Linked DNA regions of Oceanispirochaeta sp. M1. The protein of the gene in region 1 interacts with the protein of each later gene in a pairwise test. Links are inferred from orthologs where the notes say so. Each region holds a gene or a part of one and is shown on either strand. Other genes may lie near its edges.

The links. The genes of interacting proteins can lie anywhere in the genome.
Region 2: the proteins of ftsZ (region 1) and DV872_RS10615 interact in binary tests that used the Escherichia coli proteins (3 or more experiments, as listed by UniProt). The link is inferred for Oceanispirochaeta sp. M1 from one-to-one orthologs.

What each region holds. Positions count from the first base shown.
Region 1 is NZ_QQPQ01000013.1:20,349-26,481, reverse strand. What follows is about bases 926-3,742. They hold ftsZ (cell division protein FtsZ), read right to left. Parts: upstream 3,015-3,742; coding sequence 1,836-3,014; downstream 926-1,835. Other genes in these bases: ftsA (cell division protein FtsA), read right to left, coding at 3,108-3,742; DV872_RS10885 (site-specific tyrosine recombinase), read right to left, coding at 934-1,833; DV872_RS10890 (tetratricopeptide repeat protein), read right to left, coding at 926-937. Outside these bases: DNA-processing protein DprA, read right to left, coding at 1-215; more of DV872_RS10890, read right to left, coding at 212-925; more of ftsA, read right to left, coding at 3,743-4,331; DV872_RS10870 (cell division protein FtsQ/DivIB), read right to left, coding at 4,334-5,125; putative lipid II flippase FtsW, read right to left, coding at 5,115-6,133. UniProt on the Escherichia coli protein: Essential cell division protein that forms a contractile ring structure (Z ring) at the future cell division site. The regulation of the ring assembly controls the timing and the location of cell division.
Region 2 is NZ_QQPQ01000012.1:137,231-143,978, forward strand. The notes cover bases 3,354-6,268. They hold DV872_RS10615 (rod shape-determining protein), read right to left. Parts: upstream 5,377-6,268; coding sequence 4,330-5,376; downstream 3,354-4,329. Other genes in these bases: mreD (rod shape-determining protein MreD), read right to left, coding at 3,354-3,468; mreC (rod shape-determining protein MreC), read right to left, coding at 3,465-4,319; DV872_RS26390 (lipopolysaccharide assembly protein LapB), read right to left, coding at 5,428-6,268. Outside these bases: rod shape-determining protein RodA, read right to left, coding at 1-1,100; mrdA (penicillin-binding protein 2), read right to left, coding at 1,090-2,961; more of mreD, read right to left, coding at 2,965-3,353; more of DV872_RS26390, read right to left, coding at 6,269-6,348; DV872_RS10630 (zinc ribbon domain-containing protein), read right to left, coding at 6,724-6,748. UniProt on the Escherichia coli protein: Forms membrane-associated dynamic filaments that are essential for cell shape determination. Acts by regulating cell wall synthesis and cell elongation, and thus cell shape.

The sequences.
Region 1 (6,133 bases):
TCCGTGCGCTTCAGATCAGAGATCCCCTGTTCCAGGAGTTCCCGGATATTGAATTTCCGTATTCGGAGTTTTCTATTAAGAATCCATTCCAGTTCAAAGCGGGACAGATCTTTGAAGTTCTCCCCCGTATTGAAGGAATTAAGCAGTCTGATTTTTTCTATCAGGCTGAGTGAGGCTAGCCTGTTTACTGCAAAAAGAATATTACGATCAATCAAAATGCATCCTCCCTGACACGTTCCAGGTACAGACGGGCCTGTTCTTTTTCTGCATTGAATCCGCTTATGGAGAGCAGTAAATTGTACTGATCCATAGCTTTTTCACTCATTCCCATCTGCTCCAGAAGCTGACCGTACAGAAGTAATGCCCGGCCGTCGCTGCGTTCTATCTTGAGATACTGCTCCAGATAGGGTTCTGCTTCAAAAGGACGCTCTAATTCGTAAATATAGAGAATGGCAAGACTGTAATTAGGAGGCATATAACGGGGTTCAAGGGATATGGCTCTCTTGTAGTCCTCTTCAGCCTGTTTAAGTTCGCTGACTGTCTGCTCTGCAGTATCACGGGAAACAGCCAGTTTTGAAACGGCTACGGCCCGGTAATAATACATCCGGGCATCGGAGGATGTAATTTCAAGTCCCCTGGAGAAGCTGTCTCTTGCTGGACCGTACATATCATAATCCATAAACTTCAGCCCCAGAGTTCTGTAATAACGGGCTGTATTTTTCCCGGCAGTGATGGCATCATTCAGCTCATCTTCCCAGCGGTTTATATCCTTGCGTATTTCCTTGATCTTTTCAGGATCTTCGACTGTTCCTGTCTGCTCAATCTCATATACCCTTTCGGCCAGATCATCATTTCTCATGGGTTTACAGGAAGAGAGTGAAAAAAGAACAATAACTGTCATAATTGCCGGAACGGTTCTTTTAATCTGCTTTATCATGCCTTCCCCCTGGGATGAAAAGATTCATGAGCATGCTGCAGGTCATCACGGTTGAGGTGTGTATAGATCTGAGTTGTACTGATATCCGAATGTCCCAGCATTTCCTGTACAGAACGGAGATCGGCTCCACCCTGAAGAAGATGGGTAGCAAAAGAGTGTCTCAGAGTATGAATTTTACCACTTACACCTGCATGTTCGGCTATGGTTTTAAAATTTTTCCACATACCCTTTCTGGACAGCCCCTTTCCCCTGTTATTCAGAAATACAGAGTTGGTCATATATGCGGGGCGGACAAGCCGGGGGCGGATATCATGAAGATAGATACTGAGCCAGTGTTCAGCAACAGGCCCCAGGGGAACCCATCGTTCCTTCTGTCCCTTGCCGAAAACCTGAACCATCCCCTCTTCAGGGTACAGATGATTCATTTCAAGATCCACAGCCTCTGAGACTCTCAGACCGCAGCTGTAAATCAGTTCAAAAAGGGTCCGGTCTCTCTGACCGAGGAGTGTATCAAGAGGAATGGCTTCCAGAAAAGATTCAACTTCCTCAAGAGTCATTACCTCGGGCAGAGACTGACTGATTCGGGGCATATCGATACCCTGTAGAGGGTTGTCGGAGCGGTATCCGCTGAGGATCAGGAATTCCATCATAGAACGTAAGCTGCTGAGTATTCTTGAAAGAGTCCTCGGGCTCAGGTCCTGATCCTCCTGACGGAAAGCCATCAGGTAATTTTCAAGAAGCGGCGCATCAAGATCCTGCCAGCTTCTTCCGGTACGGGTCAGAAATTCCTCCAGTTTCAGCACCTCTCGGAGGTATGCTTCAACCGTATTGGGAGACATACGGAGTTCAACAGTGAGATAAACTTGAAACTGTCTGGATAAATCCTGTCCCGTCATCTTCAGCTCCCAGCCTTCCTGTTTCTAAGGTATGTAGGTACGTATAGATCCGATTCACTGGGCCCTGCTCCTACAAGACTCTGAAAAGGACTGCTATGGGATTCACCGGGTTTATCATCATAAAAGCTCTTCCATTTGTCATAGGGAAGGATTTCATCGTTATTTCCGGGTACTTCGGGGATAACCTCTTCTTCCTTAGGAAGATTGGCCTCTTCTCTTCGGCTTCTGAATCCTGTAGCAATTACGGTAACCTTAATTTCGTCATCCATTGTTTCATCAATGGTTGTACCGGGAATCACAGTAGCCTCAGGGTCGATATTTTCGGCAATGATATCCATAACCTCTTTATACTCCGAGAGGGCAAGGCTGTTACCACCGGCTACGTTGACCAGAAGTCCTCTGGCTCCGTCTATGCTGGCATCTTCCAGAAGAGGATTATTGATAGCACTGGTTGCGGCATCAATGGCTCTGTTATCACCACGGCCTGAACCGATCCCCATGAGGGCCTCACCCTGTCCGTGCATTACGGCTTTCACATCGGCAAAGTCGATATTTATATCACCATGCTGGGTAATCAGATCTGAAATACCCTGGACACCCATTCGCAGGACATCATCTGCCATAAGGAAGGCTTCCCGTATGGGAGTATTCTTCTCAACTATTTTCATAAGGTTTTCGTTGGGGATGGTGATAAGAGTATCTACTTCCTTATACAACTTATCAATTCCTTCTTCTGCAAGAACCATCTTCCGTCTCTGCTCAAAACCGAAGGGCTTTGTTACAACAGCAACAGTCAAAGCTCCAAGTTCTCTTGCCAGTCTGGCAATTACAGGAGCCGATCCTGTACCTGTCCCCCCACCCATTCCGACAGTAATAAAGATCATATCTGCCCCTTTGAGCACATTCTTCAGGGTTTCCTTATCTTCTTCGGCAGCCTGAGCTCCAATCTCAGGATTTCCGCCTGCTCCGAGTCCACCTGTGAGCTTTGTGCCCAGAGGAAGTTTAATCGGAGCCAGTGATTTGTCCAGAGCCTGCAGATCGGTATTGGTTGCAATAAACTCAACACCCTTCACTCCACAAGAGATCATTCTATTCACAGCATTGCTGCCGCCGCCGCCTGCACCTATTACTTTGATAACTGTCTTGTTACCTAAAGTTTCTTCCATAATTTCAAGTTCCATGAATCCCCTCCCAAGGATAGATGTCCATTCAGTCATATTTGATCAGACCAACGGCCCGTCAGTTTAATCACAGACCCCGGGGTCTGTAAGTATTTATATAAAGTTCGAAAACCATTCCTTCAGTCTGGTCCATGCCTGCCCGCCTACGGGAATTTCAGTCTCCATACTTTCATCAGCCTCATGAGCTGCCATCACCAGGCCTATTACGGTGGTCCATTCCGGTCCACGGTAATCATTTGGCAGATTCTTCATTCCCGAAGGAAGAGCGATGCGTACGGGTCTCTGGAATATATCAGATGCCAGTTCACCGACACCAGGTAAAAGAGCACCCCCCCCTGCCAGTACTATTCCACCGCCCAGCCGATTCATATATCCCTTCTGCTGCAGCTGTTTGCGAATAAGAAGTAAAATTTCTGCCATTCTGGACTGAGTGATACGGCACACATCCAACTCGGGAATACTCCGGGGAGGACGTCCGCCTATCCCGGGAAGCAGAACTTCCTGAGAACTGTCCACCAGAGGTTCCCAGCACTTTGCCTGAGAGAGCTTGATCATTTCGGCCTGTTCCATGGACTGTTCAAGTACAATGGACAGATCTGTAGTCACCTGCTCTCCGGCAACTGGAAGTGAACCGGAAAAATGGGGAGTACCTTCAAGATATACAATGGCATCACTTGTTCCACCGCCTATATCCAGATACAGGACACCCAGTTCCTTCTCATCCTCCGATAAAACAGCCTGAGACCCCACAAGGGATTCCAGTGATATTTCATTCACCTTATAACCACTTCTGTTAGCACATTTTATTACATTCTGTGTAGCGGCGATACTGCCGGTCACAATGTGAACATCAGCTTCCAGACGGACTCCGATCATATCTATGGGATTTCTGATTCCCACTTTGTCATCCACCATATAATGTTGAGCTACCACATGAAGGATTTCACGATCCATGGGGACAGCAATGGCCTGAGCTGCTTCAATAACACGGCGGATATCCTGCTGGGTTACTTCACGCCCCTTCCCGCTGACAGCAACAACACCACGAGAGTTAAGGCCTTCTACATTACCGCTTGTGACTGCTGTATACACATCGTGCACCGTACGTCCTGCTTCCTGCTCGGCAGCTTCAATGGCTTTAGCAATGGCCTGCTGAGCTGCTTCGATATTTACGACAACACCTTTTCTCAGTCCCTGAGAAGCAACAGAACCGGCTCCTGCAAAGCAGAGTTCTCCCTCTTCATTGTATTCAGCGATAAGAGCTGATACGCGGCTTGTTCCGATGTCCAGTCCAACGACTATATCTCTTTCCGGCAAAACTAATTGCCCTCCCTTGTTTTCAGAACTACCTGATCGGCTCTGAAATCTGCATATTCAAAATCCTTTATGCGGTCTGCTTCATTCAAAGAGTCCAGAACCAGAAGTATCTTTTTCATAATACCGTCTGTAAGTCCTGATGAAAGGACAACAGGCAGTCTATAGGCACTTGTATATAGATGAACCTCATAGAGAGCACCCTCTATTCTCTTGATTTCAATCTCTGAAATCTGACCGAAAAGCTTGGGAGAATCTATTTGAAGGGTCTTTAAATCACTCAAAAACGGATTCAGTGCTTCCGGCAGAACTGAAAGGCTCTCTTTATCCAGCTCTAAACCCGAAAGAACAGGAAGATTCCTGTAGGGAGAAGTATCCGCTGAATGATAAAGAACACCATACTCATCAAAAACCAGAGGATTATCAACTCCATTCCTCTCAACCATCATAAGCCCCAGTGCTGATCTTCCGTAAAGGACAAGTTTTAAAGTGGAAGGGAACTGTTTTTCCACAAAAGCTTTCCTGATCAGGGGTGAACTCTCATAACGGGCTTCTATCTCTTTAGGATTCAGAGAAATATAATTTTCTGAACCTGTTATTCCACCCAGAGCCAGAAGCTCTGCATCACTGAGATTAAGTGTACTTTCCAGAAGGATCTGTGCAATTTCCATTCTGGGAAGAACAATAAACCGGGTAAGCAGCTGAAATACAAGGAGGACTGCAAGCACTGCAATAGAGATAAACAGGAGTTTTCTTATTTTTGTAAACAAAGGAGTTACACCTACTTCAGGCACCACAGAGGACCTCCCTGTCTTTTGCCTTGAATCTGGAAAAATTTATCAGAAGTCCGAAGATTCCCAGTGTTACCAGAGTTGAAGTTCCGCCCGCCGAAAAGAGGGGCAGAGGGATTCCGGTCGCAGGAAGAGCTCCGCAGACTACAGCTACATTGATAAGAACCTGAAAATAAACCGATGAGGTCAGTCCGAAGGCAGCAAGTCTGACATAACAGCTGGAGCTGTTAAGAGCAACAGAATAACCTTTCAACGCAAAAACCAGGAACAGAAGCAAAATAAATACAACACCCACAAAGCCTGTTTCTTCACCTACAACGGCAAATACGAAATCTGAATGGGCTGCAGGCAGACCTCCCAGCTTAATCTGTCCCTGTCCCAGTCCACGCCCCAGAAAACTGCCGTTCTGAAGAGCCATCTTTGACTTGAGAAGCTGGTAGCCGGCACCCGAAGGATCCGCCATAGGACTGAGCCATGAACTGATACGTTCCAGACGATAGGGTTTTGCAAGAATCATGGGTACAGCCAGAACCACAATAGTCAAAGAACCGATAGTGATGTATGTCCAGCTGATACCGGCCAGAAACAGCATGATAATAGCCAGGAGGAATACATATATTGCCGAAGAGAAATCATTCTGAAAATAAACAATACAGGCCATCAGAACAGACATAATCAGAACAGGGAGGATGGAATTGACAAAATCATCCATACAGTCTTTCTTTTTTTCAAGAATATGAGCGACATACAAAACAAGAGCAACACGAACTAATTCACTTGGTTGAAAAGAGTTACCGGCGATTTCTATCCATCGCTGAGCACCGCCTGCGGTACTGCCGATTCCCGGGACATAGGTAAGAGCATTCAATACTAAAGTAAAAATAACAAAGGGTATTGTCAGCTTACGGATCAGATCCAGTGGTACACGGCTCAGAATTAAACTGAAAAAGGTACCGATAATGATCCATATAATCTGACGGTTGAAAAAGAAAAATGGATTTCCTGCAGCTACAC
Region 2 (6,748 bases), on another replicon or contig:
TTTATACAGCGCCAGAATATGAGCACAAATAGAACTATGATAAGCAGATTACCCATAAAACCGATCTCTTCGGATATTATTGAGAATATGAAGTCAGTACTCTGTTCGGGAAGATAACGGTAGTGTGACTGAGTTCCCTGGAGGTATCCCTTGCCGAAAGCCCCGCCCGATCCTACGGCGGTAACCGACTGAATTATATTCCATCCGGAGCCTCTGGGGTCAACCTGTGGGTCCAGGAACACAATCAGACGCATCACCTGATACTCTTTTAATATTTTTCTTGCAAAAAAAGAGAAAAAATAGGATAGACCTGTAATCGAAAAAATTGCAGAGAGATAATAGAAATACGATCTTCTTGTAAACAGATAACCCAGCACTGATATAATGGCCACAGCAGCAAGAGTGAGACTTATAACAGTCATAATATTCTGCTCAGTAAAAAGAATTACTGAATTACCCGTTGTCTTTGCCATATACATCAGGTAAAACGGGAGCATTGAGAAGAAAATTGTTAAAAGTCCGGTGGCAGTAAGCATTATTATATATCTTGCCCTGCCCCCTGCGATAAACATCATAATGAGAAATACAGGTATAAATACCATGGCTGTTCCGAGGTCCGGCTGCATTAGAATGAGTCCCATGGGGAGACATACAATGATAAAACCGATGATGAAAACCTGCAGAGTATCGATTGATTTCCTGTTATTCTCCAGATATAGACTCAAAAAAAGAATTGTAACCAGCTTTGAAAGCTCAGAGGGTTGAATTCCGAGAGAACCTATGCCCAACCAGGATTTAGATCCGTTTACGACCTGGCCGAAACCAGCAGTCAATAAAAGTATAAGCAGCATAAACAGATAGAGCCAGAAAGCAATATTCTTAAGTATCCGGTAATCCATAAAAGATACCGTCAGGAGGATAATGTTTCCACTTATAACCCATACTATCTGTTTTATGTATTCATCACTGACAACGGTACCATTTGAATTTACACCGCTGGAGTATATAAAGAAAACGCCTATTACCATAAGGACCTGAATAGAGGCAAAAAGGATAAAATCAAAACCGAATATGGAGGACATGTTCAATTTAATCTTCAAGTTCACCCTCCAGGACGATATCTCTTGTGTACCAGACTCCCCGTTTTCTCAGTGCTTTAATGGTTTCTTCATAATTAGTATTTCCAAAAATACCCTGGTAGATGATATCGGCAGCCTTGGGTGCCCACCATTCCCATTCATTTGATGCTTCGATCATGGTTACCACTACAATTTTATCTGCGTCATTATTTTCGGTCCAGGGGCCGTAAGATGCAAACCAGGAGTGCCAGTTTGACTTGCTTCCAACCTCTCCGGTACCCGTCTTACCAGCTATTTTAACCTGATCATTGAGAATAACAACTTCTGATGTTCCATCTGCAATGACTCCCCTTAAATAGTCTCTGAGAGTATGCAGAATCTGGGGACTTACGGTTGTATTTCTCAGAACTTCAGGAGCAATCTCTTCAACCACGGTTCTGTTTGTATTATTCACAATTTTTTTAAGAATATGAGGTTTGTATATTTCTCCCTCTTCATTAACAATGCCTGCTATTACATTGGCCAGCTGAAGAGCTGTCAGAGAGACAAATCCCTGTCCAATAGAGGCATTTAGTGTATCTCCCGGCGTCCAGTAGCTGTTGTAGGTTTTTTCTTTCCATGCGGGAGTCGGGATATTTCCCTGTACCTCTCCCTGCAGGTCAATACCTGTTATTACTCCTAATCCGAAGGCATGTGCATATTCAGATATCTTTGCAATCCCCAGATTTTCCACACCGATAGTACCGAAGTATATATTGCATGATTCAGCCAGGGCTTCCTTGAGGTTCAGTTTCCCATGACCCGTCTTTTTATGACAGAGAAATGTCCTGTTGCCCAGCTCCATATGACCTTTACAGTCAATAAGCCGATTGGGATTGAAGTCTTTATCCTCCAGAGCGGCTGCGGTAAGTAGAATCTTAAATGTTGACGCAGGTGCATAAGAGGACTGTATGGCTCTGTTCAGAAAGGGGAAATCAGGGTTCAGAGAGAGAGAACCAAAACTGTTTGGACCTTTCTGATTAAAGAGATTGGGATTGAATCCCGGATAGGATACAAGTGCCAGAACCTCACCGGTATCGGGTTTAAGAACCACAACAGATCCTTTTCTGGGGCCAAGAGCTTTTTCTGCAAGGTCTTGAATATGCCTGTCTATGGTTAAAACCAGGTCATAACCATTTTCAGGGAGCTGTATATTCCCCTCTTTAGTCATCTGTCTTCCACGGACATCCACAGTATTATAAATACGACCGTTTTTTCCCCTGAGAATGTGGTCATACTGTTTTTCAATTCCGTTTTTACCCAACACATCTCGCAGGGAGTAACCGCGGTTATAGAGGACCTGCAGCTCTTCATTTGTTATGTTTCCCACATATCCGAGAACATGAGCGATTGAACCTGTAATGTTATAGTAGCGTTTCGGTTTACTGCTCCAGCTGATACCCGGGAATTCTTCAATATTTTCTGCAATGATAGTTATTTTCTCAAATGAAACACCTTCTGCGATCTCAGAAGCCACATAGGAAGAAAATCTGGAACCGGGAAATTTCCTTTTCAGATCTTCTTCTGAAACATCCAGAATCTCAGAAAGCTTAGCCAGCATTTCAGGTAAATATTCCTCATCTCCATAGGCGGGTGTGTAGTTAACAGCAAAGGAGTCAACGTTCATTGCCAGAGGGACATCAGAATATCGGTCGAATATACGGCCTCTCTGGGCAGGAATTATATTTGATCTCTGTGATACTTCCTGAGCCTTTTTTTCATAGATTAGATTATCCACAATCTGCAGATTAAAGAGTTTATAAATATAGATAATTATAATAATAAGAAAAATCGCACTGAGCAGATAGACTCTGCCATTGCTGATATGTTTTCTGGATTTCATAAATTAAAGGGTCTTCCTTTCCTTGAGAACTCTGTCAAATAGAAAACGGAGAAGCAGAAAGAGAAAAGGAGCCAGAAGAGCATTCATCAGGAGTTCAAAACCGAAGGAACTGCTGATAAAGATACTTCCGGAATACTGAATATTGAAAACAGAAAGAATCAGATAGGATAAAGCTCCCTTGACTATTGTAGCCAGAGAAACAGAGAGTACAGGAAAAAGGATGGGGTCTATATTCAGTCTTTCATGGAACAGGCCGGCAAACTGCCCCAAGATCATACGGATAAGGCTATTAAATCCCAAAGGGGATAAACTTAGAAAATCTTCCATCAGTCCTGTTGTAAATCCGCTCATCTGTCCTGATAAAGAACCGTATCGTATTGAGACATATACAAGAATGATCAGTGTGGTATCCGGCATTCCGAAGCTCAGGCTGAAATATCGGGACAATGTTGTCTTCAGAAGAACAGAGATAAGCATAAGTGTGAAAATTATCATATTTTTTTTCATCTGATTTGCTCCTTGTCCTCGGTCAGAACAAATACATATTCCAGCTTACCAAAATCAATTGTCGGGAAAACTTCGATTTCAAGGGAGGTGTTATATTCTCTTGAAGTGATACTTTTTACTTTCCCGATAGATATTCCTCCAGGATAAAGAGACTGCATTCCTGATGTAATTACCCTGTCATCGATATTGATCTGGGTTAATGCTGTTTTCTTTACATAATTCATTATGAGATGATTCTCAGAATCACCCAATCCGGCAATCAGTCCTTCAAAACGGGAGTACTGAAAACGGGCTGCTACAAAACTTGTACTATTGTAGATAGGGATAACCTGGGATGAATTAATACCGGTTTCAATAATTTTACCTACAAGACCTATAACACCGTTCTGATAAGACGTGACAGGCATACCTTTCACTATGCCGTCTTTAGATCCCTTATTTATGATAAACGAGGAAAAAAGGCTTACGGGGTCCTTGGCAATGATGCGGGCATTTATATGATCAATTTCAAGTGCTCTGGAAAACCCCAGATGTTCCCTGAGAAGTTCATTTTCTCTGTTTACTTCTTCAAAATTCCGATCCATCTGTTCATAAGCAGTAAGTTTGTTAAGAGTTGAATCATACTCCTCTTTCAGGTTTTTCAGTTCATTAATAGAGTTAACAGTACCTGAAAACCAGGTAACTGTATTATTTATCCCTTCCTGAAAAATAGAGAGAAAGCTCATCCCCAGTGATTTTGGGGATACGAGCATTGAGTTTGTTGAAAAGATGAGTATGACTACGTTGATTATGATGAGAACCAGAAATGATGGTATTCCCCAGAATCTGCTGCTTTGCTGATTATGAGCCATTTACCACCGCTTAAGAGTTCAGAGTGTCGTAGATGCTGCGACTGTTGCTTGCACCCTTGGCGTAATCAAAGTACATCCCAGCACCAAGAGCCACACAGAGAAGAGGATTTTCCGCAAGAATTACGGGTACTCCCGTCTCTTTTGAAAGCAGTTTAGGTAATCCCTTGAGAGCAGATCCGCCTCCAGTCATAACAATTCCTCTTTCCACAATGTCAGCAGCAAGCTCAGGAGGTGTCTGACCCAGAGTCCTCTTAACTTCTTCAACGATAGCATTGATAGGCTCCTGAAGAGCCTCTCTGACCTCTACTGAGTCTATTTCAAGTCTACGGGGAAGTCCAGTGATGGCATCGGTTCCCTTTATTTCCATTTTTTCAATTTTATTATCAGGTGCAGCGTTTCCAATATTGATTTTTAATCGTTCAGCAGTCTGTTCTCCAATAATAAGGTTGTGAACAGAGCGTACATGTTTGATTATTGCGATATCAAAGGCGTCTCCCGCGAGTCTGATGGCGTTGGAAACAACCATACCACCCAGTGATATCACAGATATTTCTGTAGTTCCGCCACCGATATCGCAGACCATATGTCCTGCAGGTTCGAAAATGGGAATATCGGCTCCGATGGCAGCAGCAAGAGATTCTTCAATAATCTTAACTTCTCTGGCACCGGCCTTGAATGCGCTCTCTTCAACGGCTCTCCGTTCAACTTCTGTAATACAGGAAGGAACACCGATAACCATTCTGGGTTTTATAAGCCAGCGTTTGGGGAGAACCTTGGAAATAAAGTAGCGGAGCATCTTTTCTGTAGTTTCAAGATCTGCAATTACTCCGTCTCTCAGAGGGCGAATGGCGACGATATCTCCTGGAGTTTTCCAGAGCATCCTCTTAGCCTCAGTACCGACGGCAACTACTTTTTTAGTTCCCCTTTCAATGGCAACTACTGAAGGTTCGCTGATGACGATCCCCTTTCCTCTGACATAGATTAATGTATTACATGTACCGAGATCGATACCTATATCAGTTGAGAATCCGCCAAATAATTTATTAGAACGAGCCATAATTCCTCCAGAAGCTGCTGTCATTTTTTTAATTTCAGGGTTTATGCCCTATCAGTTATATAATCTGAGCCGGGCACCTCGGTGTTCCGGTTCAATTCTCAATGTCTGATGCCAATAGTCCCGTGCAGATTTTCTATCCTGGTTGAAATAACTGATTTCTCCAAGCAGGAAGTAGGCTTCTGCATTTTTCGGGTCCAGATCTGTAAGGGTGATGAGGGTTTCCTCAGCCTTTGACAGATTTTTTATATCATAATAGAGTTTTCCCAGTTGAAAAAGCCCCTTTTTTCGTAAAGATTCATCTCTTGTTCTATCAATCAGAATAGAATAGTATTCTGCGGCTTTATCATACTCCCTGAATTTGAATGAATCCTCGGCAATTTTAAGATAAAGCCTGTCGGACTGAAACTTTTCAAGGGCAGTTTCGTAATAAATAATACTCTGATCATAATCACCCAGATAGGAGTATGCTTCTCCTAGAAATTCGTAACTGTCCTGGTTCTCATATCCCTCATCTATTGCTTTATTCAGGTATTTTATTGCCAGATCGGCATAAAATTTGCCCTTATAAAGATATGATTTCCCCAGTATATAATATACCAGCTCTTTTTTGGGGATATCCTCAAGGATAAGTGCTTTTCTAAGGTTAAGGATTGCTTCATTGAGGTAAAAATCAATTTCATCGACAGAAATCTGGGAAATTGCCATATGATAGCCGGCAAAACCGGAAAAAATGAGGCTGTATGCATCCATAGGATAAACAGTCAGATTCTCTTCTGTCAGATCAAGTATGGATTTGTAATCCTGGAGATTCCAGAGACGGACAAGGTTCAGGTCGGTAGGCTGAGTCTTCAATTGGCTGTTAAAAAAGAAGGAGCCTCTTATAATACCCCAGGCTGCCAATGAAATCAGCAGTACTGTGAGAAACAGGGGAACGATTAAGTTCCTGCCGGATTTTCTACTCTTTTTAAACACATATTCCCCAAAAATAAAAAAACAGGTCGGTAAGCCGGGTTCTGTCGACGGACTGCCATCTATCTGATCTCCGAATTGCTTCGGATCTTCAGCAATCTACCCGCAGGCTTTAGGCGAGAAACCCGGCCTGCTGCTTGATCTTGCTCCTGATGAGGTTTGTCATGCCTCCTCCGTTACCGGAGGAGCGGTGGGCTCTTACCCCGCCATTTCACCCTTACCCGCTGATAAATCAGAAGGCGGTATATTTTCTGCGACACTTTCTGTCATTCCCGAAGGAACGCCCGGGCATTACCCGGCATCACTCTCTATGGAGCCCGGACTTTCCTCTGCCGGGAGAACCCGGCAGCGGCAGTCTGACCTGTTAGTTTTTTTTAATTAATCCAGATCGAAATCATCAACC